Linked DNA regions of Rhodopseudomonas palustris. The protein of the gene in region 1 interacts with the protein of each later gene in a pairwise test. Links are inferred from orthologs where the notes say so. Each region holds a gene or a part of one and is shown in the gene's direction. Other genes may lie near its edges. The genes, in order: ligA and leuS.

Region 1 (14,350 bases):
GTCGGCCGTCCGCTCGGCGTCGGCCGTCTGCCGAACGAAGCCAAGAGCGGCTCGTTCGCGGTGCCGACCGGTCTTTTGGTCTATCCGCAGTTCGCTCACCTCGAGCACATCGAACCTCGCCACACCCGCCACATCCGGGCCGACGCCCATGCCGGTTACTTCGGCAAAGTCGGCCGCTGGCTGCGCGAGGGCTTCTGATGACTCTTTTCCGCCCCCTTCCGCTTTCACAGATTGCCCAGGCCATTTGCCGGGGACTTCACGAACCAACGCGCGCGTAATCGAGAGGCAACCATGACCATCAATCTCAATGTCCCGGATATTCGCGAGCTGCGGCCCCGGATCACCGTGTTCGGCGTCGGTGGCGCCGGCGGCAACGCGGTCAACAACATGATCACGGCCGGACTGGATGGCGTGGACTTTGTGGTCGCCAACACCGACGCGCAGGCGTTGACGATGTCGAAGGCCCAGCGGCTGATCCAGATGGGCACTCAGGTCACCCAGGGTCTCGGCGCCGGCTCGCAGCCGGACGTCGGCTCGGCCGCCGCGCAGGAAGTCATCGACGAAATCCGCGACCACCTCTCGGGCGCGAACATGGTTTTCGTCACCGCCGGCATGGGCGGCGGCACCGGCACCGGCGCCGCGCCGGTGATCGCCAAAGCCGCGCGCGAGATGGGTATACTGACTGTCGGTGTGGTGACCAAGCCGTTCCACTTCGAAGGCGCGCGCCGGATGCGCACCGCCGAGACCGGCATCACCGAGCTGCATAAAGTCGTCGACACCCTGCTGATCATCCCGAACCAGAACCTGTTCCGGGTGGCCAACGAGAAGACCACCTTCGCCGACGCGTTCGCGATGGCCGACCAGGTGCTGTATTCGGGCGTCGCCTGCATCACCGACCTGATGGTCAAGGAAGGCCTGATCAACCTCGACTTCGCCGACGTCCGCGCCGTGATGCGCGAGATGGGCAAGGCGATGATGGGCACCGGCGAAGCCACCGGCGAGAAGCGCGCGCTGACCGCCGCCGAAGCCGCGATCGCCAATCCGCTGATCGACGATTCCTCGATGAAGGGCGCCCGCGGCCTCTTGATCTCGATCACCGGCGGCAAGGACCTGACGCTGTTCGAAGTCGACGAAGCCGCCACCCGCATCCGCGAGGAAGTCGATCAGGACGCCAACATCATCGTCGGCGCCACCTTCGACGAGAGCCTCGATGGCATCATCCGCGTGTCGGTGGTCGCCACCGGCATCGAGCAGGCGCAGCTGTCGCGCAATGCCGGCACCCCGGCGGCGGCCGCCGCCGCGAGTGCGGTGGGAAACGATAGCCGCTTGGCTGAGCTGACAGCCAAGCTGCGGGCCGACAATCAGCGGATTGCCGAAGCTGCTGCGATGCGCGCCGCCCAGGCCGCCGCTGCTCCGGCCGCCGCTGTCGTCGACTCGTCTCCGCGCCAGGCCGCCAATGTCGAGCGCGCCGCGCTCGCCGCGATCGCCGCCGCCGTCGGCAACGAGCCGATGCCGCAGGAAGCCCCGGTGCAGCCGGCGTCCTATGGCGACGTCACGGTCCGCCCGATCCCGCAGAAGCCGTCGCTGTTCCCGGATCCGGAACAGTCGCGCGCCGTGTCCGAAGAGCCGCTGGCGCCGGAAGCCTTCGTGCCGCCGGCCGCCGACCGTGCCGCGATGCGCCCGCCGCGGATGCCGCGCTTCGACGAACTGCCGGTGCCGGCCCAGAACGAAATCCGCCAGGCCCGCGGCGATGGCGAAGAGGATCATCCGCAGAAGAATCGGCTGTCGCTGCTGCAGCGCCTCGCCAACGGCCTCGGCCGCCGCGACGACGAGCCGGCTGAAGCGCCGCAGGTCGCCCGCAATGGCGGTCCGCAGATGCCGCCGCTGCCGGAGCGCCGGCCGCAGCGCAGCGTCGCCGATCAGATGGGTAAGGAGCCGGTGTCCGAGTACGCCAAGCGTCCGGCTCCCCAGGGTCTCGACATGCACGGCCGCCCGGCGCCTGTGGCCCCCGCGCCACAGGGCGACGACCATCTGGATATCCCCGCCTTTCTCCGGCGACAGGCGACCTGAAACAATGTCTGAAATCTGACCAAGCTCAGGGCCTCGGCGATCCGCCGGGGCCCTTTTTTGTGGCAAGCCGGTATTCCGGCCTTCAGAATCTAAGTCACTGAAAAATCGTGAGTTTACGACTTTAGGCGGAACTGAAACGAAATCGCGCCGATCACGATTGATGTCGAATTCGATCGACAGGCGGCGGTAATGCGGCGGGTTTGGGGTAACAATCCGTAAAAAAGCGTGAGTTGGCGCGATTTGGGGCAGTGCTATGGTCAATACGGACTTGGGGACGCCTAGAGCGAGTCGCCCGGCCGACAGGACCGGAACGATCTCCGCACTGCGTCAGTGGGACACTTTATTTATGAAGTTCAGCCGGCAAACCACGCTGCGTTCGCAAGCCACGGTGACGGGCGTAGGTGTTCATTCGGGCCGTCCTGTGACTCTGACGTTGGGACCCGCAGATATCGATGCGGGTTTTCTTTTTGTCCGGACCGGACTTGATGGCGCCGATCGCGAGATCAAGGCGACATCCAAGTCGGTGGTCGCCACCGAGCTGGCCACCGTCCTCGGCGACAGCGACGGTCCGCTGGTCTCCACCGCCGAACACATTCTCTCCGCGCTGCGCGGCATGGGCATCGACAACGCCACGATCGAAGTCGACGGCCCCGAAGTTCCGATCATGGACGGCAGCGCCGCCCCGTTCGTCGCGGCCATCGACCAGGCCGGCCTCCGCGAGCAGGCCGCTCCCCGCAAATACCTTCAGATCCTGAAGCCGGTCTCCGCCGCGATCGGCGAATCCTTCGGCGAATTCCGGCCCTACGCCGCCGGCTTCCGCGTCGAAGTCGAAATCGACTTTTCCAATCCGCAGATCGGCAAGCAGAAATATGCGCTCGCGGTCGAGCCGGAGATCTTCCGCCGCGAAGTCGCGCGCGCCCGCACCTTCGGCCGCATGAACGACGTCGCCCGGCTGTGGAAGATGGGTTACGCGCTCGGCGCCTCGTTCGAGAACTCGGTGGTGTTCGACGACGACCGTCTGCTCAACCCGGAAGGCCTGCGCTACTCCGACGAATGCGCGCGCCACAAGGCGCTGGACGCGATCGGCGACCTCGCGCTCGCCGGCCTGCCGATCCTCGGCGCCTATCGCTCGGTGCGTGGCGGCCACAAGCTCAACCACACCGTTCTGACCACTCTGTTGGCCGATCGCAGCGCCTGGCGCGTGATCGAAGCCGAGCCGGCGCGTCGCGCCGTGCGCGGCCACGCCGAAGCCGTCACCGGCCTGGTCGGCGGCATGGTGGCTCCGGCCTACGGTCCGGACGTGTCCTGACCGCAACAGCGCGTCAGGCGATTTTCCACATCTTGCGGCCTGTTAACTGATTGGGCCGGCCGCCTTATTCCCGGCGAATTAGCTGCGTACCCGGTTGGTGAAGTCACCTTTTTCGGCTAAACAGCCGGCGGTTGACTCCACGCTTTCCGGCGCAGGTCGATGGCTCAGGCCACAGCGGTCTGGTCGATTGCCGGGGCACCGTTCTCCATTTGTCGGGTTGGAATTGATGTCGGCACAGCGGATCGCGCTCGGACTGCGGAACGGAGAGACTTCTCGCAGGGGCGATCGCCTGCGGCGCGGGCTGCCGATGATCTTCAGCCTGCTGGCTCTGTCGCTTCCGCTCGGCGGCTGCGGCACCGGCGCGTTGTGGGACAAGTTCCTGGCCAAAGACGACAAGATGGTCGATGAGCCGGCGGACAAGCTCTACAACGAGGGCTTGTACCTGATGAATCAGGACAAGGACACCAAGGGCGCCGCCAAGAAGTTCGAAGAAGTCGACCGCCAGCACCCGTATTCGGATTGGGCGCGCAAGTCGCTGTTGATGTCCGCCTACGCGTACTATCAGGCCGGCGACTACGACAGCTGCATCGGCGCCGCCACCCGCTACGTCACGCTGCACCCCGGCAGCTCGGACGCCGCCTATGCGCAGTACCTGATCGCGGCGTCGAATTACGACCAGATCCCGGACATCTCGCGCGACCAGGGCCGCACCGAAAAGGCGATCGCCGCGCTCGAAGAGGTGATCCGCAAATATCCGACCTCCGAATATGCCAACAGCGCCAAGCAGAAGCTGGAAGGCGCCCGCGACCAGCTCGCCGGCAAGGAGATGGATATCGGCCGCTATTACATGAGCAAGCGCGACTACGCCGCGGCGATCAACCGGTTCAAGACCGTGGTGACGCGCTATCAGACCACCCGCCACGTCGAAGAGGCGCTGGCGCGTCTGACCGAGGCCTATATGGCGATCGGCATCGTCGGCGAGGCGCAGACCGCCGCCGCCGTGCTTGGCCACAACTTTCCTGACAGCCGCTGGTACAAAGACGCCTACAATCTTGTAAAGTCGGGGGGACTCGAACCCACCGAGAACAAGGGCTCCTGGATCAGCAAGTCCTTCAAAAAGCTCGGTCTCGGATAGGACCGTCTCCCATGCTTTCGCGCCTTTCGATCCGCGATATCGTGTTGATCGAGCGGCTCGACATCGAATTTTCCCGTGGCCTTGCGGTGCTGACCGGCGAGACCGGTGCCGGCAAGTCGATTCTGCTCGACGCCTTTGCGCTGGCGCTCGGCGGCGGCGGCGATGCCGCGCTGGTCCGCCACGGCGCCGAGCACGGCCAGGTCACCGCCAGCTTCGATGTCGCCAAGACCCATCCGGCATTCGCGATCCTCAAGGCCAATGGTCTCGACGACCGTGAGGTCGACGAATCCGGCGAACTGATCCTGCGCCGGGTCCAGCTCGCCGACGGCCGCACCCGTGCCTTCATCAACGACCAGTCCGTCAGCGTGCAGACCCTGAAAGCGGTCGGCGCCACGCTGGTCGAAATCCACGGCCAGCATGACGAGCGGGCGCTGGTCGACGCCGCCACCCATCGCCGGCTGCTCGATGCCTTCGCCGGGCTTGAGAAGGACGTTGCCGCGCTGGAGACGCTGTGGGAGGGCCGCCGCACCGCGCGGGCCGCGCTCGACGCCCACCGCACCGGTATGGAGCGTGCCGCCCGCGAGGCCGACTATCTGCGCCATGCTGCCGATGAGCTGAAGCAGCTCGCGCCGCAGGATGGCGAGGAGACCACGCTGGCCGAGCGCCGCGCCACCATGATGCAGGGCGAGAAGATCGCCGCCGATTTGCGCGAGGCGCAGGAGGCAGTCGGTGGGCCGCATTCGCCGGTCGCCTCGCTGGCTGCCGCGGTGCGCCGGCTGGAGCGCCGCGCCGGCTCCGCGCCGCAACTGGTCGAGCCGGCGGTGAAAGCCATCGACGCCGCGATCAACGCGCTGGAAGAGGCCGACCAGCACCTCAACGCTGCGCTGGCCGCGGCTGATTTCGATCCGTTGGAACTGGAGCGGATCGAGGAGCGGCTGTTCGCGCTGCGCGCCGCCGCCCGCAAGTATTCGACCCCGGTGGATTCGCTCGCCGCGCTTGCCGCGCAATACGTCGCCGACGTCGCGCTGATCGATGCCGGCGCCGATCGGCTGGTGGTCCTGGAGAAGGACGCTGCCGAAGCCGACGCCCGCTACAGCGCTGCAGCCGCCAAGCTCTCGGCCGCGCGGACCAAGGCGGCGGAGAAGCTCAACAAGGCGGTGGGTGCCGAGCTGGCGCCGCTTAAGCTCGAACGCGCCAAGTTCATGACCCAGGTCGAGGCCGATGACGCGGCCCCGGGGCCTCAGGGCATCGACCGCGTCGAGTTCTGGGTGCAGACCAATCCCGGCACGCGCCCGGGCCCCCTGATGAAGGTGGCGTCGGGCGGCGAGCTGTCGCGCTTCTTGCTGGCGCTGAAGGTGGTGCTGTCCGACAAGGGCTCGGCACCGACCCTGGTGTTCGACGAGATCGACACCGGCGTCGGCGGCGCCGTCGCCGCGGCGGTCGGCGCGCGGCTGGGGCGGCTCGCCTCCAAGGTCCAGGTGATGGCCGTCACCCACGCCCCTCAGGTCGCCGCCCGTGCCGACCAGCATTTGCTGATCTCCAAGGCTGCCCTCGACAAGGGCAAACGCGTCGCCACCCGCGTCGCCGCCCTGGAACAAGACCACCGCCGCGAAGAAATCGCCCGCATGCTGGCCGGCGCCGAGATCACCGCAGAGGCGAGGGCCGCGGCCGACCGGCTCATCAAGGCGGCGGGGTAGGGTTCTCCTCCCATTGGCAGAGATTCCGGGTTCGCGAGCTTTCGCTGGCGCCCCGGAATGACTCGCTGAGGGGCTGTTTCTCAAAACGCCGTCATTCCGGGGCGCGCGCAGCGCGAACCCGGAATCCCGAGATTCAGGGCACCCTGTCTCAGCCTAGCGTGCGATCGTCTCGAACAGATCGTCCCAGCCCGGATTGTCGCGCTCGATCAGCGCCACTTTCCACGCCCGTCGCCACTTCTTGATCTCCTTCTCACGGGTGATGGCGGAGATCGGGTCGTCGTGGATTTCGAACCACACCAGTCTGGCGATGTTGTATTTCGACGTGAAACCCGGCACGGCTTTGGTGCGATGCTCATAAGCCCGGCGGACGAGGTCGTTGGTGACGCCGACATACAGCGCACCGTCTTTGCGGCTGGCGAGCAGATAGACATAATAGGCCACCGGCGCCTCGCGCGCGGCGAGATTCCGGGTTCGCTTGCTGTCGCAAGCGCCCCGGAATGACTCGCGGTAAAGCTAAACACCTCTCCCCAAGGTCATTCCGGGGCGCGAGCGTGAGCTCGCGAACCCAGAATCTCAAGTGCGAAAAATGGCTGCGAAGACCAAACCCGCTCCCGACGTCGCCACCCTCACCAAAGCCAAGGCCAAGGTGGAGCTGATGCGATTGCGCCTCGAGATCGAGGGGCATGACAAGGCGTACTATCAGGACGACGCGCCGAAGATTTCGGACGCTGACTACGATGCGTTGCGGCGGCGGCTGGAGGCGATCGAGCAGAAGTTTCCCGAGCTGGTCAGCGCCTCGTCGCCGACCCAGACCGTCGGCGCGGCGCCGGCGCGCGGCTTCGCCAAGGTGCAGCACGCGGTGCCGATGCTGTCGCTCGGCAACGCGTTCGCCGATGACGAAGTCGCCGAGTTCGCTCTGCGGGTGCAGCGCTTTCTCAAGCTCGACGACGTGCCTGCGATCGTTGCCGAGCCGAAGATCGACGGCCTGTCGCTGTCGCTACGCTACGAGCACGGCGAACTGGTGCGCGCGGCGACGCGCGGCGATGGATTCACCGGCGAGGACGTCACCGCCAACGTCCGCACCATCAAGGACGTGCCAAACACGCTGAAGGGCAAGCGCATCCCCGCCGCCTGCGAACTGCGCGGCGAAGTCTACATGCTGAAGCAGGACTTCCTCGCGCTGAACAAGCGTCAAGAGGAGGCGGGCGAGACCGTGTTCGCCAATCCGCGCAACTCCGCCGCTGGTTCGCTGCGGCAGAAGGACGTGTCGGTCACCGCGTCGCGGCCGCTAAAGTTCTTCGCCTATGCGTGGGGCGAAATGAGCGACTATCCGATGGAGGAGCCGACCCAGCACAAGATGCTGCAATGGCTCGATCACGCCGGCTTTGTCGTCAATCCCGAGATCACGCTGTGTCATAGCGTCGAAGACGCGCTCGCGTTCTATCGCCGGATCGGCGAGAAGCGCGCGGCGCTGCCGTATGACATCGACGGCGTGGTCTACAAAGTCGACCGGCTCGACTATCAGGAACGCCTCGGCTTTGTGTCACGCAGCCCGCGCTGGGCGATCGCGCATAAGTTTGCCGCTGAGCAGGCGACGACCGTGCTGGAGAAGATCGACATCCAGGTCGGCCGCACCGGCGCGATGACGCCGGTAGCGCGGCTGCAGCCGGTGACGGTCGGCGGCGTGGTGGTGCAGAACGCGACGCTGCACAATGAGGACTACATCAAGGGCATCGGCAATGACGGCGAGCCGATCCGCGATGGCGTCGACATCCGCGAAGGCGACACCGTGGTGGTGCAGCGCGCCGGCGATGTGATTCCGCAGATCGTCAGCGTGGTGATGGAGAAGCGGCCGGATACGGCGAAGCCGTATCACTTCCCGCACAAATGCCCGGTGTGCGGCAGCCACGCGGTGCGCGAAGAGGGCGAGGCGGTGTGGCGCTGCACCGGCGCGCTGATCTGCCCGGCGCAGGCGGTCGAGCGGCTGAAGCACTTCGTGTCGCGGCTCGCCTTCGACATCGACGGGCTCGGCGAAAAGCAGATCGAGCTGTTCCACGAGCGCGGCTGGGTGCGGGAGCCGGCTGATATCTTCACGCTGAAGGCGCGCAATGCCGAACTCAAGCTCGAACAGCTCGAAGGCTACGGCGAGACCTCGGTGCGCAACCTGTTCGCCGCGATCGACGCGCGGCGCACGATCGAGCTGCACCGGCTGATCTTCGCGCTCGGCATCCGCCATGTCGGCGAGGGTAACGCCAAGCTGCTGGCGCGGCACTACGGCACGCTGGATGCGTTCCTCAGCGCGATGCGTGCCGCCGCCGACGCGCAGACCGAGGAGGGCAACAGCTCGGAGGCGTATCAGGATCTCGACAACATCGCTGGGATCGGCGACGTCGTGGCCGAAGCGGTGGTCGAGTTCTTCGCCGAGGAGCGCAACATCAAGGCGCTTGATGCGTTGCTTGCCGAACTCACCGAGGTGCTGCCGGCCGAGCAGGCGCGGCGCGACACCGCGGTCGCCGGCAAGACCGTGGTGTTCACCGGTTCGCTGTCGAAATTCACCCGCGACGAAGCCAAGGCCGCAGCCGAGCGGCTCGGCGCCAAGGTCGCCGGCTCGGTGTCGAAGAAGACCGACTACGTAGTCGCCGGCGAAGATGCGGGTTCGAAGCTGACCAAGGCGAAAGACCTCGGCGTCACGGTGCTGACTGAAGACGAGTGGCTGGCGCTGATTGGCGGGTAGTTCACGGCGTTGCTGCATCAACAGCGTCATCGCCCGCGCAGGCGGGCGACCCAGTATCCCAGAGCGTTGAGGCGATCCGCCATCGCCTCCGCAAGTCATTCCGGGGCGGTTGCGCAGCAAGCGAACCCGGAATCTCGAAGTTGCTACGCGCGGCGTTCGCTCCGGATGAACTCCTCGAGATTCCGGGTTCGCTCACTTGCGTGAGCGCCCCGGAATGACTCGTTGAGGCGCTCCGATGTGAACGCGTGAGGCTCTGGGATACTCGATCCTCCGCTTTCGCGGAGGATGACGGTGAAGGACCGCCGCTCTACACCAGCGTCTCTTCTTCCGCCTTCTCGATCATTTCCTCGGTCGCGATCAGATTGCGGCGCGGCACCAGGAAGATCATCGCCGAGGCGCAGGCGAGTGCCGTTCCGAAGATCGCGATGTTGAGCGGCAACGGCGTCGCGAAATGACCGCCGAGCCAGGCGCCGGCCTGCGAGCACAGCGAGCCGAACCCGAATTGGGTGAAGCCCATCAGTCCGGATGCGGTCCCGGCGGCCTGCGGGCGGATGCTGATCGCGCCGGCGGCGGCGTTGGCCATCACCGCGGCATTGCCGAACATGATGATCATGTGGGTGCCGAACAGCCAGCTCGGCACCTGATTCCAGCCGAGGACGCCCCACGCCAGATTGAGCAGCGCGCCGGCGATCTGCATCGCCAGTCCGAACCAGATCAACCGGTCGAGCGAATGCCGCGGTGAGAATTTCACGCAGAACACGTTGCCCATCAGATAGGCGAAGCCGGAGCTGGCGAACCAGGCGCCATACTCGGCACTGCTGCGGCCCATCTGCGTCACCACGACGTAGGGGCCGCCACCGGCGAAGATGAAGATGATCGCCGACGCCAGCACCTGGCACAGCACGTAGCCGATGAAGGCGCGGCTGCCGAACAGGCTCCGGAGGTCGGTGCGGAATCCGCCGCGCTGCGCGGTGGGCGTGCTGCGGCGGCTCGTTTCCGGCAGCGCCAGCGTGATCGCGGCGGCGACGACGATCGCGCCGGCGGTGACGGCGTAGAAGATCGCGCGCCAGCCGAGCGCGGTTTCGATCACGCCGCCGGCGAGCGGGCTCAGCATCTGCGCGATCATCATCACGGCGATCACCAGACTCAGCATGCCGCCGACGCGGTCGCGGCTGTAGAGATCGCGGATGATGGCGCGGCTGATCACCATGCCCGAGGCGCCGCCGAGCGCCTGCAGGAAACGCAAGCCGATCAGTTGCGGCAGCGTCTGCGCGAAGATGCAGCCGATGCTGGCCGCGACCATCAGCGCCAGCCCGCCGAGCAGCACCGGGCGGCGGCCGAAGCGGTCGGATAATGGCCCCATGATCAGCTGCGAGCAGGCCAGCCCGACCATGTAGAGCGACACGGTCATCTGCGCGACCGAGATGTCGCTGGAAAAATCGCTCGCCAGCACCGGCAGCGCCGGCACGAAGATGTACAGCGCGATCGGCGCCGCGCCGTTCATCAGCACCAGCAGAAGGAGCAGCAGCTTCGACGGCGGCAGGTCGCGCCGGCTGGCGTCGATCGTTGCGTATCTGCCGACGATTCCGTGCATGCGAGATCGGTTCCCGACGGGCCTGCCAGGGCGAAGGATGTGAGCTGGTGGTTCGACTGTAGCCTGCCAGGGCAATGCTAACAGGCGGTTTTTCGGCATAAGGCTATGCGGAAGGCGGGCGAGGGGCTGCTGGTCGTGGGGCCGCACAGGCCTCGGACCGGTGTCATTCGCGCGCGGACTCTCAACCTGTCATTCCGGGGCGCGTGCGCAGAAACTCTCGCGTGTCATTCCGGGGCGCCGCGCAGCGGCGAACCCGGAATCTCGAGGTTAGTGTGCGCGACGCAGCTCCAGGCCGTGCCCGCTTCAGATTCCGGGTTCGCGAGCTGGCGCTCGCGCCCCGGAATGACTCGGGGAGAGGGCGGCACTCATCGCTTCAAGTGTTCAGGCTCCCAGCGGCGCGGTCGCCTGATCGAGCCAGAGTTGGGTGGGGCCGTCGAGGTGGGGGCGGACGGTTTCGCGGACGCGGGTGTGGTAGGCGTCGAGCCAGGATCGTTCCTCGGTACTGAGCATCTCGACCTCGATCAGGCGGCGGTCGATCGGCGCCAGCGTCAGGGCCTCGAAACCGTTCATCGGCTTCTCGGCGCCATCGATCTGTTTCTCGACCACCAGTTCGAGGTTCTCGATCCGGATGCCGAAGCCGTCGGTCTTGTAGTAGCCGGGCTCGTTGGACAGGATCATGCCGCGCTTCAGAGGCGTGGTGCCGAGCTTGGAGATCCGCGCCGGGCCTTCGTGCACCGACAGATAGCTGCCGACGCCGTGGCCGGTGCCGTGCTCGAAATCGATCCCGGCCTGCCATAGGAACTGCCGCGCCAGCGTGTCGAGCTGCGCGCCGGTGGTGCCGTTGGGAAACACCGCGCGGGCGATCGCGAGGTGGCCGCGCAGCACGCGGGTGAAGCGGTCGCGCATCTCCGCGGTCGGCTCGCCGACCGCGATGGTGCGGGTGACGTCGGTGGTGCCGTCCTGATACTGCGCGCCGCTATCGATCAGTAAGAGGTCGCCGGGCTGGATGCGGCGGTTGCTCTTGCGGGTGACGCGATAATGCACGATCGCGCCGTTCGGTCCGGTGCCGGAGATGGTCGGGAACGACACGTCCTTGAGTGCGCCGGTGTCGCGGCGGAAGGTCTCGAGCGCTTCGACCGCATCGATCTCGGTCAGCGTGCCCTTCGGCGCTTCGGCATCGATGAAGGCGAGGAAGCGCGCCAGCGCCACCGCGTCGCGGCGATGCGCGGCGCGGGTGCCGTCGATCTCGGCCTGGTTCTTCACCGCCTTGAGCAGCGCGACCGGATCGGCGCCGCGCAGCGGCTTGCCGCCGGCCTCCTTGATCAGCCGGGTCAGCGCATCGGCCGCGGTGGCGCTGTCGAGCGCGATGGTGGCGCCGGTCTTGGCCAGCTCGCGGAGCATCGGCGCCAGCTCGGCCGGCTCGGCGACCTCGGCGGTCTGTTCGAGATGGTCGCGCACGCTGTTCGACAGTTTGCGGCCGTCGATGAAGATGGTGGGGCGGCCATCCTTCGGCAGCAGCGCGTAGGACAGCGGCAGCGGCGTGTGCGAGACGTCGGCGCCGCGGATGTTGAAGGTCCAGGCGACGGCGTGGGAATCCGACAGCACCAGCGCATCGGCCTTCAGCCGGGCCAGCTCCTCGTTGATGCGCCCGAGCTTGCTGGCCTCGCTCTCGCCGGCGAATTCCACGCCGTGGACGGTGACCGGTCCGAGCGGCGGCGCGGGGCGTTCGCTCCACACCGCATCGACCGGATTGCCGTCGACCGCAACCAGCTCGGCGCCGGCTTTGGCGCAGGCGGCCTGCATCCGTTCGACTGCCGAAGAAGTGTGCAGCCACGGATCAAATCCGAGGCGATCACCGGCTTTCAGATGCGTCTCCAGCCAGCGCTCCGGCGGCGGTTCGACTAGCGACTCGATGCACCACGCATTGCCGTCGACCTGTTTGGCGGCCTGCAAGGTGTAGCGGCCGTCGACGAACAACGCGGCCTGATCGATCAGCACATACGCCAGCCCCGCCGATCCGGTGAAGCCGGTGAGCCACGCCAGCCGCTCGTCGGACGGCGGCACATATTCGTTTTGTTGCTGATCGGCGCGGGGAATCGCAAATCCGGTGAGCTTGCGCCGCAGCAGCTCTTCGCGAAACGCCGATAGCCGCGCGGTGAGTGCGACGCCGCTCTCGGGCTCCTCGAAGCTCTGGAAATGCGACTCGAACATAGCGGTCTGCTCCCTCGACACGTTGCGCACGGCTCACGCGATATGCATAAAGTCCAGCTTATGGCACGAGTTATGCTTGATTTATCGAGCCCGCAAGAGACGGGCGAGAGCTCCGCAGTGCCAGCTGCACCACGCTCTGACAACGCGTCCGGGACAATCCCGGGAGTGTCTCAACTCAACGACGAGGTGATACACCATGCCTGCTTTTACGTTTGAGAAGATTTCCCCGCCGGTCCGCCCGGGTGGCACGCCTCCGAACGTCGAGCCCGAGCAGCCGCAGCCGCGTGGTGTGATCGTGCGCATCCTGGACCGTTTCGTCCAGTCGGCGGTCAGGCGCACCGACCCGAACGGCGACGCCCACAGCCGATTCCCCGACAAGCCCGCGCACTGAGCGTTCGCTCAGTAGCGCTCCCCGTCAGAACGTCTTCACCAGCAGCAGGCTGCTCCAGCCTTCGATCACCAGTTGCCTCAGCAGCACGCAGCCGCGCGCCCGATACGCCGCGATCACGCTCTGCGCCTGCGGCTGCAGCAGCCCCGACAGGATCACCAGGGCGCCCGGCGCCAGGTGCTCGCTCATCGGCTGGGCCAGCGCCCGCAGCGGGTTGGCGAGGATGTTCGCCAGCACCAGATCGAACGGCGCATGGGCGGCGAACACCGGCGAGGCGAAGCCGGTTGCCCATTCGGCCTGAACCAGATTGCCGACGCCGTTGAGCCGCGCGTTCTCGCGCGCGACCGCGACCGACTGCTTGTCGATGTCGGTGGCGAGCACGGTGTGGCGCAGCGCCTTGGCGGCGGCGATCGCCAGCACGCCGGTGCCGGTGCCGAGGTCGAGCACGCGCTGCGGCGGGCCGGCGCGCAACACCAGATCGAGCAGGGTCAGGCAGCCGCGGGTGGTGCCATGATGACCGGTGCCGAACGCCAGCGCCGCTTCGATCTCGATGCCGAGCTTGTTGGCCGGGACACGGTCGCGGTCGTGGCTGCCATGGACGACGAAGCGGCCGGCCGGGACCGGCACCAGCCCTTCCAGGCTCGCTGCGACCCAATCCTTGGCGGCGACGGTTTCGAGGCTGATCGCCTGCGCGGCCTCGGGGCCGGCGGCCTGCGCCACCAGCTCGCGGATATGGTCGAGGTTCGGCTGCTCGCCGAAATGCAGCGCCACTTCCCAGCTGCGGTCTGGCCGCTCGAACGCTGCGATCGCCATCTCGGCCTCGTCGAAGCACTCGCCGAGCAGGTCGGTGACGCGGCGGGCGGTGGCCTCGTCGCCGAGCACGAAGCTGGCGCGGACGGTGGGGGCGGGATCAGTCATGGCAGGTCCGAAGGTTGGCAGCGAAAGGGCGCGGCTGAAGTGATCTCTCAACAGATCGTCCACCGCTTCTGCGCCGGAAACGCACAGCTTGTCCATGACTTATGCACAGGGTTGAATCCGCAAGATTCATGGTTCTCCACAGCCTTCGCGCAACTGTCGACAGATTCGTGCACAGCGTGACGAACGGCTGCGAAGCCTATGCGCGTGGACAGAAAACGACTCGGAGGTTCTGTTACGCACACGCTTCCCAGGGAGTGGTCCGCCCCAACGGATAGCGGGTGCGAAATAGATGCG
Region 2 (14,652 bases), 3.6 Mb from region 1 along the record:
GGCATCCCGCATCTGCTGACGCCCGTCGTCACCGATCCGAAGAAGGCGGTGGTGGCGCTGAAGTGGGCGGTGCGCGAGATGGAAGAGCGCTACAAGCGCATGGCCAAGCTCGGCGTCCGCAACATCGACGGCTACAACACCCGCCTCGGCGAAGCCAAGGCCAAGGGCGAAGAGCTGACTCGAACGGTGCATACCGGCTTCGACAAGGAAAGCGGCAAAGCGATCTACGAGGAAGAGAAGCTCGACCTCGAACCGCTGCCCTACATCGTCATCATCGTCGACGAAATGGCCGACCTGATGATGGTGGCCGGCAAGGATATCGAAGGCGCGGTGCAGCGCCTTGCCCAGATGGCGCGCGCCGCCGGCCTGCACGTGATCCTCGCCACGCAGCGCCCGTCGGTCGACGTCATCACCGGCACCATCAAGGCCAACTTCCCGACCCGCATTTCCTTCCAGGTGACGTCGAAGATCGACAGCCGCACCATCCTGGGCGAGATGGGCGCCGAGCAGCTGCTCGGCCAGGGCGACATGCTGTACATGGCGGGTGGCGGCCGCATCAGCCGCGTCCACGGCCCATTCGTCTCCGACGAAGAAGTCGAGAAGGTCGTCAAACACCTCAAGGCGCAGGGCGCGCCCGAATATCTCGAGGCGGTCACGGCCGAAGAGCCGAGCGAAGAAGACGGCGCGGTGTTCGACGCCACCGGCATGGGGGGCGACGGCGGCGGCGATCTGTTCCAGCAGGCGGTGGCGATCGTCAAACGCGACCGCAAGGCCTCGACCAGCTATATTCAGCGTCGGCTGCAGATCGGCTACAACCGCGCCGCGTCGCTGATGGAGCGGATGGAGCTCGAAGGCATCGTCGGCCAAGCCAACCACGCCGGCAAACGCGAGATCCTGGTGGCGGAAGAGGATTCGAACTTTTGAAGCGCGCGATCAGGGTCATGCAGGCGGCCGGGGCGGGGTCGCGAAATCGCCACAGCGCCCCTGTAGCGGCAGACCGGCACCGCGACGACGCCGTCGCGGCCGTGCAGGACATGAGCTTGATCAAACAATTCAACGACTTGATGCCGAATTGGGTGACCGGGATCGGGCTGCGGCAGCTCTGCGTCGCCGCCGCTGCGGCCACCCTCGTCAGCGCCGCGGTCCAGCCGGCGACCGCCGACCCGGTGCCGGCTCCGAAGCCGTCCCCGCGCGCGACCCAGCTCAGTGCCGCCGAACCGAAGCAGCGCTCGCCGCAAACTCCCGCCCAGCCGCCGGTCGCAAAGCTGACCACGCCGCCCGAGCCGGTGATTCCCGATCCGCGGCGCAACGTGCCGGCCTCGATCTTCACCACCTTCGATGCCGCTCAAAAGGCGGAGGCCGCCAAGGCCAGCGCGTATCTGTCGTCGCTGCAGACATTGGTCGGTCAGTTCGTCCAGGTCGGGCCGGACGGCAGCAAGCTCACCGGCGACTTCTACATCATGAAGCCCGGCCGGGTGCGGTTCGAGTATGACGACCCGAGCCCGATCTCGATGATCGCCGACGGCCAGTCGGTGGTGGTGCGTGATCGCAAGCTGGCGACCCAGGATGTCTATCCGCTGTCGCAGACGCCGCTGCGCTATCTGCTCAGCGACCGGCTCGATCTGCTCCGCGACACCAACGTCGTCAGCATCACTTCCGACGACCTGTATTCGAACATCATCATCGAAGAGAAGAACGCCGTCATCGGCACCAGCCGCTTGCTGCTGATGTTCGGCACCAAGGACGGCCAGCTCAAGCAATGGACCGTCACCGACCCGCAGGGCTACGACACCACCGTGGCAGTGTACAATCTTGACACCACGAGGCGCCCTGATCCGTCGATGTTCAAGATCGACTACACCAATTACGGCACCCCGCCGGGCTAGAGACTCTCCATCGGGCCGTTCTCGATGGTCGCTGCGCGGACGGTGGATGCGCGGGTCGAGCCCGCGCATGACGCGTAGGTGAAAGCGCGGCCTGAATGCTCTGTCGGTTGTTCACACCGTCGACTTGCGTCCGACCTCATGCCGCGCAACAACGATGCGTCATACGTCTTTCGGCGCCGTCCTGCCCTCCTGCGACCGAGCTACCATGCGTCTCACGCTTACGACTTGGAACATCAACTCGGTGCGGCTTCGCATCGAGCTGGTGGCGAAATTCCTCAAAGCCCAGCGCCCGGACATCCTGTGCCTGCAGGAGACGAAGTGTCCGGACGACGCGTTTCCGCTGAAGCGGTTCAAGCGCCTCGGCTACGAGCACATCGCGCTGAACGGACAGAAGGGCTACCACGGCGTCGCGGTGATTTCGAAGCTGCCGTTTGTCGCCACCGACATCCGCACCTTCTGCGACATCATCGACAGCCGCCACATCTCGGTTTCGGTGAAGACCGACGAGACCGCACCGCCGCTGGTGCTGCACAATTTCTACGTTCCGGCTGGCGGTGACATTCCCGATCCAGCCGTCAATCCGAAGTTCAAGCACAAGCTGTCGTTTCTCGACGAGATGAAAGCCTGCGAGCCGCTGCATCCGTCCGGCGATCAGCGGCACATCCTGGTCGGCGACCTCAACGTCGCGCCGCACGAGCACGACGTCTGGTCGCACAAACAGCTTTTGAAAGTGGTGTCGCACACGCCGGTCGAATGCGACAAGCTGCTCGGGGTGCTGCGCGCCGGCAACTGGGTCGACGTCGCGCGCGACCGCATCCCGCTCGATCAGAAGGTCTATACGTGGTGGAGCTATCGGGCTGCCGATTGGACGGTCGGCGACCGTGGACGGCGGCTCGACCACATCTGGGTGTCCGAAGCGCTGAAGAACCGCGTCATCGACTTCAAAATCCTGCGCGACGCGCGCAGCTGGGAGCGGCCGAGCGACCACGTCCCAGTAACGATGACGATGGAGCTGTAGTTAGTTGCTTCGCCGCGCGGCCGTCGCGCGACCCCGGCAATCCAGGTCGCAGCGAAGTCGCTACGACGTCAGCTTACTGCCCACCATGACGATGTCGTTGGCAACCTGGGTGGTGCGGGCGGCGAATTCGTCGCGCAGCCGCAGCGCTGCGCCGGGATCGCTTTCGAGCACCCGCTGAAACAGGCTGCGGGCGATCCGGATCGCCGAGGAATATTCCAGCGCCACCGCAGTCGTCGGTCGCCGCATCGGCATCACCAGCGCAAGTTCGCCGATCAGGTCGCCCGGCCGCGCCACCATCTCGTGCAAGCCGCCGTCTTCCATCGTGATCTGAAACGCGCCGCGCTGAACCACATAGCCGGCGTCGGCCGGCTCGCCGGCATTGAACATCACGTCGCCGCGCGCGAAGTCGCGCTGTTCGGAGCCGATCGCCAGCATCCGCAGCGCCTGCTCGCCGAGCAGACGCAGCGTCGGAACGCGCGCGAGCAGGGCAACATCATCTTCGATCGACATGCGGGACCGGGAAACGAGTGAATCGGCCCCTTATTGGTATCACGGCACGAGTTTGTAGCCACCGGCCTCGGTGACCAGAATCTCCGGATTCGCCGCGTCACGCTCGATCTTTTGGCGGAGCCGGTAGATGTGGGTCTCGAGCGTGTGGGTGGTGACGCCGGAATTGTAGCCCCACACCTCTTGCAGCAAGGTCTCGCGCGACACCGGCGCCTGACCGGCGCGGTACAGGAAGCGCAGGATCGCGGTTTCCTTCTCGGTCAACCGGACCTTCTTGGCGTTGGCGCCGGTCAGCATCTTCGAGCCGGGGCGGAATGAATACGGCCCGACCGTGAACACCGCGTCCTCGCTGGCTTCGTGCTGGCGAAGCTGGGCGCGGATCCGCGCCAGCAGCACCGCGAACCGGAACGGCTTGGCCACGTAGTCATTGGCGCCGCTTTCCAGGCCCAGAATGGTGTCCGAGTCGGTGTCGTGGCCCGTCAGCATGATGATCGGCGCCTTGAAGCCGCCCTTGCGCAAGCTGCGCACCACTTCGCGGCCATCGGTGTCGGGCAAGCCGACATCCATCAGCACCAGATCGGGCGACAGCGCCTTGGCGGTCTGCACGCCCTTGGCACCGGTGTCGACCGCGGAAGCCTCGAACTCTTCGTGCAGCGACAGCTGCTCGACCAGCGCGTCGCGCAGATCATTGTCGTCGTCCACGATCAGGATCTTGCGGGCGTTCGGCATCGGCGCTGTCCTTCCGTCGTCTGGCGGCGCGGCTCTCGTGGGGGCGCGCACGCAAATCACGCGCGATTGTATCGCAGATCAGCAGATAGGGAGCGATTCCGCGGAATTTAACTGCGGCGACCTAAATTTGCCGCCATGATGCCTGCGGCAAACTTCCTCGACGCATGAAAAAGATAGCCAGATCAGCACCTTCGCGAAAGTCGCCGCAGACCGGGCCACTGCTTCGGCTGATCGTGTGCAGGGCTGCCGGCGAGCGCAGCCGCGGCTGGCTGGTCGCCGGTGGGCTAACCATCCCGGTGGCGCTGGGGCGCGGCGGCATTCTGGCCAATAAGCGCGAAGGCGACGGCGGCACCCCGCGCGGCACGTTTCGGCCGCTGCGGCTGTGGTGGCGTGCCGACCGGGGCCCACGCCCCCGCACCCATCTGCCGATCCGCATCATCGGTCCTGACGATGCCTGGTGCGAAGACCCGCAAAGCCGGCACTACAACCGGCCGATCCACCGGTCGCCGGCCGGCGAAGGCGACCGCCTGATGCGTGACGATCATCTCTACGACCTGATCGTCGAGATCGACCACAACACCCGGCCGCGCGTCGCGGGCCGCGGCAGCGCGGTGTTTCTGCATCTGGCCCGCGATAATTTCGGCCCGACCGCCGGCTGTGTGGCGATGACCCGGCCGAACCTCGCCCGCCTGCTGGCCCGGCTCGGCCTCAACACGAAGATCGTGATCGGGTAGCCGAGGTTTCCTGCCGTCATCGTGCGCGAAGCGCGGGAGCTTCGATCTGATCGAGGCACCCCGCCCTCGCCGGTTCAGCGATGCCCGAAGATCGCCGATCCTACCCGCACATGGGTGGCGCCGAACTGGATCGCGGTGGCGAAGTCGGCGCTCATCCCCATCGACAGCTTCGCAAGTCCATTGCGCTTGGCGATCTTGGCGCACAGCGCGAAATGCGGTGCCGGAGCTTCATCGACCGGCGGGATGCACATAAGTCCGCCGATCGCCAGCCCCCAACGCTCGCGGCACGCGACCAGAAAGGCATCGGCATCTTGCGGTGCGATGCCGGCCTTTTGCGGCTCTTCCCCGGTGTTGATCTGCACGAACAACTCGACGTTGCGTCCGGCCTGCGGCAGCACTTTGCTCAGGGCTTCGCACAGGCTGTCGCGGTCGACCGAGTGGATCGCATCGAACAGCGCGACCGCGTCCTTGGCCTTGTTGGACTGCAGCGGTCCGATCAGGTGCAGTTCGGTGCCGGGATACTCTTCGACCAGCGCCGGCCATTTGCCCTTGGCTTCCTGGACACGATTTTCACCGAACACCCGCTGGCCCGCCGACAGCACCGGGCGGATCGCCTCCGCCTCGAAGGTCTTCGACACCGCGATCAGCGTCACCTCGCTGCGCTCGCGCCGTGCATCCTTGCAAGCATTGACGATTTCGGCCTCGACCGCGGCCAGATTGTCGGCGGCGCTCATCGGCTCGAAGCCCCAGATGACAGTGGGCGGCGGGTGAAAGGCGACCTTGGCGGCGCGCTCAACGCTGCGAGTTTGTGCACGGTTCCGGCTTCGCTCAAATTGTAATGAATCGAGGAAAGGCTTCTTGAAGCCTTCCACCTAGGATGATTGCGGGGGGTCGAGGGGCAACGATGTCACGCATCGCAATCGTCCGCAAGAAAGCCAAACTGAGGGCCTTGCTCGGCATCCGGGCCAGACTCGTGGTGCTGGCGCTCATCCTGGTGTGTCCGCTGATGCTGGACCGGGTGCGTCTGCTCGAAGAGACGCGCACCGCTCAGCTCGCCGCGATGGCCAATGAGCTTTCGACGCTGGCGCAACGCACCGCGGACGCCGAGCGCGAGGTGATTTCGTCGGTCGAAGCGGTGCTGAAATCGGCCGCCTATGTGCACGCCGCCGCCGCCCAGGCGGGGCGAAGCTGCAGCATTCTGCGCGCCAGCCTGCGTGTCGATCTGCCCTCGATCCGGATGCTGCTGGTCGCCGGCCCCGACGGCGTAGTGCACTGTTCGACCTCTTCGATGTTCGTCGGCAGCAACATCAGCGACCGCCCCTATTTCCGTAAAGCTTTGGAAACACACGATTTCGTCGTCAGCGACTTCCTGGTCGGCCGGCAGACCCAGAAGGGTACCATTCTGGCCGCCTACCCGGTGTCGGCGATCGATACCGGCGAAGAGGCAGTGATCGTCGCCGGCATGAATCTGGACTGGCTGTCCGACATGATGAGCAGCCTAGCCGGCCGCGTCGGCGTCAACGCCGCCCTGATCGACGGCGAAGGCACCGTACTGGCGGCGCCGCCGGACGAGCGCAGCCTGATCGGCAAAAAGCTCGACCGTCTGTCGCTGCTGCCGGCGATGGCGGAGACGCCGCAGGGCCGCGGCAGCATCACCATGCACGACGATGCCGGGCGGCTGATGACCGTGAGCCGGATTCCCGGCACCAGCGCGCGGCTGGTGGTGACCGTCGACGAGAACAAGGTCTCGGCCGGCATCAATCGCGACATCCGCACCGCCTATCTACAGCTGGCGCTGGTCTGCCTGTTCGTGCTGCTCGGCGCGCTGATCGCGGCCGAACGGCTGATCGTGCAGCCGATCTCGGTGCTGACCGGAGTCGCCAAGAAATTCGCCGAAGGCAACTGGTCGGCCCGGGTCGCGCGCAAGCGCCTGCCGTCGGAATTTGTGCCGCTGGCGCGGGCATTTAACGCCATGGCGGCGCAGCTCGGCCAGCGCGAACGCGAGCTTGTCGCCAGCAACAGCCGCCTGACCGTGATGGCCTCGATGGACCTGCTATCCGGCCTCGCCAACCGTCGCGGCTTGCAGAGCCGGCTCGATTTCGAATGGATGAAGGGCCAGCAGACCGGGCATCGCCTGGCGCTGATGATGATCGACGTCGACCATTTCAAGCTGTTCAACGATTCCTATGGCCATCCCGAAGGCGACGCCTGCCTCAGCCGGATCGGCGAGACGCTGGCGGCGGTGGCCGACCAGACCAGCGGGTTCGCGGCACGTTATGGCGGTGAGGAGTTCTGCCTGTTGCTGCCGGAAACCGGCATGGGCCGCGCCCTGCAGGTCGGCGAGCTGGTTCGTACCGCCGTCGAACAGCTCGATCTGCCGCATCGGACCAGCGCCTTCGAACGCGTGACCGTCAGCATCGGCGTCGCCTGTACGCTGCCGAGCGAACACGCCACACCTGCCGAGTTGATCGAAGCGGCCGACGCGGCGCTGTACGCGGCCAAACACCGCGGCCGCAACAACGTGGTCGAGCACGGCTTCATCCGGGCCAGCGACGGCCCGGTGGCCATGGCGAGCTGAGGCCGCCCAAGGGCCGCCCGGCGAGCTGCCGGGCTTGCGCCATCCCATTGACCCGACACCATGTTTCATGGCCTAGTCCGCGCGCTTCGCGCGCGATTTGACCCGAGCCCCCGCACCGGTTGGCGACCTCGGCCGCGCCCCGTTTTTCCGCCCTGATCCGCGCTCGAACCGGCCGGCCGTCTTCTGATCTTTCGAATCCTGATCTCATGAGCAACGAACGATACAACGCCCGCGAATCCGAGCCGAAGTGGCAGGCGAAATGGGACGAGGCGAAGATCTTCGCCACCCGCAACGACGACCTGCGCAAGAAGTATTACGTGCTGGAGATGTTCCCGTATCCGTCGGGGCGGATCCACATGGGTCACGTCCGCAACTACACCATGGGCGACGTGGTGGCGCGGACGATGCGGGCACGCGGCTACAATGTGCTGCACCCGATGGGGTGGGACGCATTCGGTCTGCCCGCCGAGAACGCCGCGATCGAACGCAAGGTCGCCCCGAAGGCTTGGACCTACGACAACATCGCGGCGATGAAGAAGCAGCTCCAGACCATGGGGCTGTCGCTCGACTGGGCGCGTGAATTCGCGACTTGCGATCCGTCCTACTACAAGCACCAGCAGAAGATGTTCCTCGACTTCCTGAAGGTCGGGCTGGTCGAGCGCGAGAAGCGCAAGCTGAACTGGGACCCGGTCGACATGACCGTGCTGGCCAACGAGCAGGTGATCGACGGCCGCGGCTGGCGCTCGGGCGCAGTGGTCGAGCTGCGCGAGATGAACCAGTGGGTGTTCAAGATCACCAAATACGCCCAGGAGCTGCTCGACGCGCTGGATACGCTGGATCGCTGGCCCGACAAGGTGCGGCTGATGCAGCGCAACTGGATCGGCCGCTCCGAAGGCCTGATGGTGCGGTTCGCGCTCGATAGTGCGACGACGCCGGCCGGCGAGACCGAGCTGAAGATCTTCACCACCCGCCCCGATACGCTATTCGGCGCCAAGTTCATGGCGATCGCGGCCGATCACCCGCTGGCGCAAGCCGCGGCGGCGAAGGACCCGAAGGTCGCGGCGTTCATCGAGGACTGCAAGAAGCGCGGCACCGCGCAGGCCGAGATCGACACCGCCGAGAAGCAGGGCATCGACACCGGCATCCGCGCCGTGCATCCGTTCGATCCGAGCTGGAAGCTGCCGGTCTATGTCGCCAACTTCGTGCTGATGGAATACGGCACCGGCGCGATCTTCGGCTGCCCCGCGCACGACCAGCGCGACCTCGACTTCGTGAACAAGTACCAGCTCGGCAATACGCCGGTGGTCTGTCCCGAAGGCCAGGACCCGGCGAGCTTCGTCATCACCGACATCGCCTATGACGGCGACGGCCGGATGATCAATTCGCGCTTCCTCGACGGCAAGACGATCGCCGAGGCGAAGGAAGAAGTTGCCAAGCGGTTGGAGACCACGCAGCTCGGCGGCGCACCCGTCGGCGAACGCAAGGTCAATTTCCGCCTGCGCGACTGGGGTATCTCACGTCAGCGCTATTGGGGTTGTCCGATCCCGATCATCCACTGCCCGACTTGCGACGTGGTGCCGGTGCCGGACGCGGAGCTGCCGGTGGTGCTGCCGGAGGACGTGTCGTTCGACAAGCCGGGCAATGCGCTCGACCATCACCCGACCTGGAAGCACGTCACCTGTCCGAAGTGCGGCGGCAAGGCCGTGCGCGAGACCGACACCATGGACACCTTCGTGGATTCGTCCTGGTACTTCGCGCGCTTCACCGATCCGTGGAACACCGAGGCGCCGACCACGCCGGACGTCGTCAACCGGATGATGCCGGTTGATCAGTACATCGGCGGCGTCGAGCACGCGATCCTGCATCTGCTGTACAGCCGGTTCTTTACCCGGGCGATGAAGGCGGCGGGTCATATCGACATCAAGCATGACGAGCCGTTCGCCGGCCTGTTCACGCAGGGCATGGTGGTGCACGAGACCTATCGGAAGGTCGACGGCCACTTCGCCTCGCCCGCCGAAGTGTCGATCGTGGTCGATGGCGATCAGCGCCGCGCCACGTTGATCGACGGCGGCAGCCCGGTCGAGATCGGGCCAATCGAGAAGATGTCGAAGTCCAAGCGCAACACCGTCGATCCCGATGACATCATCGGGACCTACGGAGCCGACACAGCGCGCTGGTTCATGCTGTCGGACTCGCCGCCGGATCGCGACGTGATCTGGAGCGAGGAAGGCGTCAAGGGCGCGTCGCGCTTCGTGCAGCGGCTGTGGCGGATGGTGAACGATGCGGCCCCGATCGCCGCGTCGGCTCCGGCCGAACGGCCGGCGAGCTTCAGCGCCGACGCGCTCACCTTGCGCAAGGCCGCACATGGTGCGCTCGACAAGGTGCTGTCCGGCATCGAGCGGCTCGCCTTCAACGTCAGCCTGGCGCATATCCGAGAGTTCTCGAATACCCTCGGTGATGTGCTGGCCCGTTCGCAGACGCCCTCGCCCGATCTCGCCTGGGCGATCCGCGAATCGACCGTGATCCTGGTGCAGCTCTTCCACCCGATGATGCCGCACCTCGCCGAGGAATGCTGGACCGTGCTCGGCCAGACCGGCCTGGTCTCCGAGGCGCTGTGGCCGCAGATCGAACCGGATCTGTTGGTCGAGGACAGCATCACCCTGCCGGTTCAGGTCAACGGCAAGAAGCGCGGCGAGGTGACGGTACCGCGCGACGCTCCGACCAGCGAAATTGAGGCTGCCGTTTTGGCGCTCGATGCGGTAAAACAGGCCCTGGGTGACAAGCCCGTTCGCAAGGTGATCGTCGTCCCGCAGAGGATCGTGAATGTCGTCGGCTAAGCCCGCGGAGCTCAAGAAGTTCGTCGTCCGGTTGGCGCTGGCGGTTGCGCTGGCCGCCCCGGTCGCCGGCTGCTTCCAACCGATGTACGCCGATCGCGGCGACGGTTCGCCGACGCTACGCGATAAGTTGAACGCCATCGAAGTCCCGCCGCTCGATATTCCGAACGGGTCGCGCAACTCCCGCCTCGGCGTCGAGCTGCGCAATAAGCTGATGTTCAAGCTGTACGGCAGCGCCACCGGCGCGCCGCCGCTGTACACGCTGAAGATCTCGATCTCGACTTCGCGGTCGTCGCTGATCGTCGATCCCAGCACGCAGCTGCCGACGATCGAAAACTACGCGATCGATGCCAGCTATCAGCTCAAGGACATCGCCACCGGCAAAACGGTGATGAGCGGCAACACCTTCTCGCGCGTCGAATACGACGTGCCCGGCCAGTCGCAGCGCTTCGCCCGCACCCGCGCCGGCCGCGATGCGGAAGATCGCGCCGTGCAGGAGATCGCCGAGAACATCAACACTCGGCTCGCCTCGTTCTTCTACGCCGGGATGTGATCCGCGATTCCGCCGAGCACGCGGTGTTGGTTCACATTCGGCTCTGGCGCTGAGTGATGGTTGCGCTTCGCGGCAAAGATGCCACCTCGTTTCTGGCCCGGCCCGATCCCGGCCGGCCGATCGTGTTGCTGTACGGCCCTGATGCGGGGCTCGTGCGCGAACGCGCAGATGCGCTGATCGCCGCCTCACTCGACGACCCCAAAGATCCATTCGCATTGGTTCGCCTCGACGGCGACGAGCTCGCCGCAGAGCCGTCGCGGCTGGTCGACGAAGCCCTCGCCATTCCAATGTTCGGCGGACGCCGCGCGATCCGCGTTCGCGCCGGTTCGCGCAGCTTCGTCGCCGGCGTCGAAGCGCTGATCTCCTCGCCGCCGAAAGAATGCCGGGTCGTCATCGAAGCCGGCGACATCAAGCCGGACAATGCGCTGCGCAAGGCCTGCGAAAAGGCGACGACTGGCGCGGTCGCGATCGGCTGTTATCCGGATGCGGAAGCCGACATCGCCCGGCTGATCGACGACGAACTGCGCGGCTCGAATCTGCAGATCGCCAAGGATGCAAAGGCGGTGCTGACGACCCTGCTCGGTGGCGATCGCCAGGCCTCACGTAATGAACTGCGGAAGCTGGCGCTGTACGCGCACGGCAAGGGCGAGGTCACGCTCGACGACGTGATCACCTGCGTGTCGGACGCATCCGATCTCAAGCTCGACGCGATCGTCGATGCTGCATTTTCCGGTAAGCCGATCGTGGTCGAGACTGAATTCGCCAAGGCGATGGTTGCCGGCACTTATCCGGGTCAGATCATCCTCGCGGCACAGCGCCACGCGGCGTTTCTGCACAAGACCAGCCTCGTGGTCGAAGGCGGCACGCCAGCCGCCGTGGTTCTCGATTCCGGATTTCCGCGGCTGCATTTCTCGCGCAAGGCTGCAGCCGAGACGGCACTTCGCAATCTCTCAACGACCCGCCTCGGGCAGATCATCGAGCAACTCGCCAGCGCCGCGCTCGAAACCCGTCGCCAAGCCACACTCGGCGCTGCGATCGCACAGCGCACGCTGCTGTCGATCGCGGTCAGTGCGCGGCGGCGGAGTTAGTCTCGTTGTTGCGATCCGCGGGGAACTTCGCGTAGCGCAGGTCACGCGCACCTCGCGGCACAACTACCTTCTCGTTCGTCATTCCGGGGCGCGCGGAGCGCGAGCCCGGAATCCATAACCCTGCGCCCTCGGCGGGGAGAGATAGTCGCCTCAAGCGACCAAGAACAACGCGAACTAGAGCAGTTCCGCGTTAGATAGAGTCGGGACATCGCGTCGGAGTACTTACGACAAGCACAACCTCATGGTGAGGAGGCGCGAAGCGCCGTCTCGAACCATGTGCCGCAAGCCAAGGGCCCCTCATCCTTCGAGACGCCCGGCTTTGCCGGGCTCCTCAGGATGAGGACTCCAGGACCCATGGCAAGGGCCAAATCCGCTTCAATCAACGAACAACGCGAACTAACCGCCGGCCTCGAGCCGGCGGATGATGTCATCGAGCTGATCGAGATCGGCGTAGCGGATCTGGACCGCGCCGGTGCCTTCGTGGTCGTCGATGGTCACCTTCATGCCGAGCGCGTCGCTCAGGCGTTTTTCCAGCGCCACGGTGTCGGCGTCCTTCACCGCCTTGGGACCCGAGGCGGCGCGGGCCTTCTGCGGCTTGCGCTCCGGCACGCCTTCTTCATGCGCCAACGCCTCGGTCTGACGGACGTTGAGACCTTCGGCGACGATCCGCTTGGCGATCGCCGACGGATCGGGCAGACCGATCAGCGCACGCGCATGGCCAGCGGTCAGTTCGCCCGAGGCGATCAGCGACTTGACGTCGTCGGGCAGCTTGATCAGCCGCATCATGTTAGCGACATGGCTGCGGCTCTTGCCGACGATCTTGGCGATCTCTTCCTGGCTGCGATTGAACTCGGCCGCCAGTGCCTGATAGCCAAGCGCCTCTTCGAGCGGATTGAGATCTTCGCGCTGAACGTTTTCGACGATGGCAATTTCGAGCGCCAGCGCGTCCGACACGTCGACCGGAACGATCGGCACTTCGTGCAGACCGGCGCGCTGCGCCGCGCGCCAGCGCCGTTCGCCGGCGATGATCTCGTAGCGATCAGCGGAGCCCTTCACCGGGCGGACCACGATCGGCTGGATCACGCCGTGCTGCTTGATCGAGTCGGACAGTTCACCAAGCTCGGCGTCGGTGAAGGTGCGGCGCGGGTTGCGCGGGTTCGCCTTGATGAATTCGATCGGCACCTTGCGCTGCGCCCGCGGCCGTTCGGCCTGCGTGGCCTCGCCGCCGACATCGCCGATCAGACTCGCCAAGCCGCGCCCCAGTCGCGAACGGTGCTCATCGGCCATCGCCAGCTCCCTTGGATTCACGTCGCTACTCCGCACTGATGGAATGAAAGTTGTTAGTTCACTTCGTCACTGAAAAGCGGCATCGCAAGCAAGCCGGCACCCTGCCCGGCTCTGGATCGCGTTGTTTCGCCCGCAATGACGAGGCCTGGTCGGCGCCGCCGGCCACGCACCTCAATGCGTGGTGCGGAGTTCGCGCTCGCGCTGAATCACTTCGGTGGCGAGCTTCAGATAGGCTTCGCTGCCGACGCATTTCAGATCGTAAACCAGCACCGGCTTGCCGTAGCTCGGCGCTTCCGAGATCCGCACGTTACGCGGGATCATGGTGTCGTAGACCTTCTTGCCCATGAACTGGCGCACGTCGGCGACGACCTGGCTCGACAGATTGTTGCGGCTGTCGAACATCGTCAGCACGATGCCGTGGATCGTCAGGTTCGGATTGAGGTTGGCGCGGACCTGCTCGACCGTCTGCAGCAATTGCGACAGACCTTCGAGGGCGAAGAACTCGCACTGCAGCGGCACCAGGATCGCATCCGCGGCCGCCATCGCATTCACAGTCAGCAGGTTCAGGGACGGCGGGCAGTCGATCAGCACGTAGGTGTAGTCGAGCGGCGGATCGATGTCCTTGTTGAGCACGCCGATGGCATCGCGCAGTCGGAATGCGCGGTCGCCGCGATGACCGAGCTCGAGCTCGAGGCCGGACAGATCCATGGTCGAAGCGGCAATGTGCAGCCGCGGCACCGCGGTGGCGACCACCGCGTCGCGGAGCGGCGCTTCGCCGGCCAACACGTCGTAAGTCGAGGTGTTGCGATCGCGGCGATCGATGCCGAGCCCGGTCGAGGCGTTGCCCTGTGGATCGAGATCGACGATCAGCACCCGTTCGCCGATCGCGGCCAGCGCCGTGCCGAGATTGATCGCGGTGGTGGTCTTGCCGACCCCGCCCTTCTGGTTGGCGAGCGCGATGATGCGCGGACGCCCGGGCTCTGAATTCGCCCTATCCCCTTGATAAATCTCGTCAATTACGGTCATGGCAGGTTCTTCGGCTGGTTGGTGGCGGTTATGTGCGTCGTTCGATGTGGTCGATTTCGACGATCCAGCCTTGGCCACCGGTCACGCTGGCATGCAGCTTAGGCTGGAATTTCCAATATTTAGTAGCTTCCGTCAATTCTGCATCTACATCTTGACCTTTCAGAAACAACGCCTTCGTGGTTCCGGAGATCATCAGAGGTTCGGCAAAACCGATGAGTTGGTGTAGCGGAGCAACCGCACGGGCGGTGATGCAATCGAGCGCCTGTGGGAATCTATCCACGTTATCCCCGATGTCCGCGAGCATCACTGTGCCCGGCGCGGCCGCCACGCGGAGCGCCTCGCGCAGGAACGCCGCCTTCTTGGCGATCCTCTCCACCAATGTGACGTGCCCACCGACATCCGCCATCGCGCA

What was found.
Region 2: the proteins of ligA (region 1) and leuS interact in binary tests that used the Escherichia coli proteins (3 or more experiments, as listed by UniProt). The link is inferred for Rhodopseudomonas palustris from one-to-one orthologs.

What each region holds. Positions count from the first base shown.
Region 1 is NZ_CP019966.1:3,870,958-3,885,307, reverse strand. What follows is about bases 6,467-9,371. They hold ligA (NAD-dependent DNA ligase LigA), read left to right. Parts: upstream 6,467-6,797; coding sequence 6,798-8,945; downstream 8,946-9,371. Other genes in these bases: RPPS3_RS18070 (multidrug effflux MFS transporter), read right to left, coding at 9,253-9,371; RPPS3_RS18080 (GIY-YIG nuclease family protein), read right to left, coding at 6,467-6,652. Also shown: cell division protein FtsA, read left to right, coding at 1-198; cell division protein FtsZ, read left to right, coding at 292-2,070; lpxC (UDP-3-O-acyl-N-acetylglucosamine deacetylase), read left to right, coding at 2,417-3,379; RPPS3_RS18090 (outer membrane protein assembly factor BamD), read left to right, coding at 3,606-4,514; DNA repair protein RecN, read left to right, coding at 4,526-6,211; more of RPPS3_RS18080, read right to left, coding at 6,365-6,466; more of RPPS3_RS18070, read right to left, coding at 9,372-10,539; RPPS3_RS18065 (aminopeptidase P family protein), read right to left, coding at 10,921-12,750; RPPS3_RS18060 (hypothetical protein), read left to right, coding at 12,947-13,141; RPPS3_RS18055 (50S ribosomal protein L11 methyltransferase), read right to left, coding at 13,166-14,056. UniProt on the Escherichia coli protein: DNA ligase that catalyzes the formation of phosphodiester linkages between 5'-phosphoryl and 3'-hydroxyl groups in double-stranded DNA using NAD as a coenzyme and as the energy source for the reaction.
Region 2 is NZ_CP019966.1:312,230-326,881, forward strand. The notes cover bases 7,283-10,489. They hold leuS (leucine--tRNA ligase), read left to right. Parts: upstream 7,283-7,658; coding sequence 7,659-10,289; downstream 10,290-10,489. Other genes in these bases: RPPS3_RS01510 (diguanylate cyclase domain-containing protein), read left to right, coding at 7,283-7,452; lptE (LPS assembly lipoprotein LptE), read left to right, coding at 10,276-10,489. In the rest of the region: RPPS3_RS01475 (DNA translocase FtsK), read left to right, coding at 1-924; RPPS3_RS01480 (outer membrane lipoprotein carrier protein LolA), read left to right, coding at 942-1,886; RPPS3_RS01485 (exodeoxyribonuclease III), read left to right, coding at 2,092-2,904; RPPS3_RS01490 (cyclic nucleotide-binding domain-containing protein), read right to left, coding at 2,965-3,414; RPPS3_RS01495 (response regulator transcription factor), read right to left, coding at 3,454-4,140; RPPS3_RS01500 (L,D-transpeptidase family protein), read left to right, coding at 4,305-4,874; RPPS3_RS01505 (YggS family pyridoxal phosphate-dependent enzyme), read right to left, coding at 4,949-5,608; more of RPPS3_RS01510, read left to right, coding at 5,779-7,282; more of lptE, read left to right, coding at 10,490-10,839; holA (DNA polymerase III subunit delta), read left to right, coding at 10,896-11,927; RPPS3_RS01535 (ParB/RepB/Spo0J family partition protein), read right to left, coding at 12,324-13,214; RPPS3_RS01540 (ParA family protein), read right to left, coding at 13,386-14,240; 16S rRNA (guanine(527)-N(7))-methyltransferase RsmG, read right to left, coding at 14,269-14,652.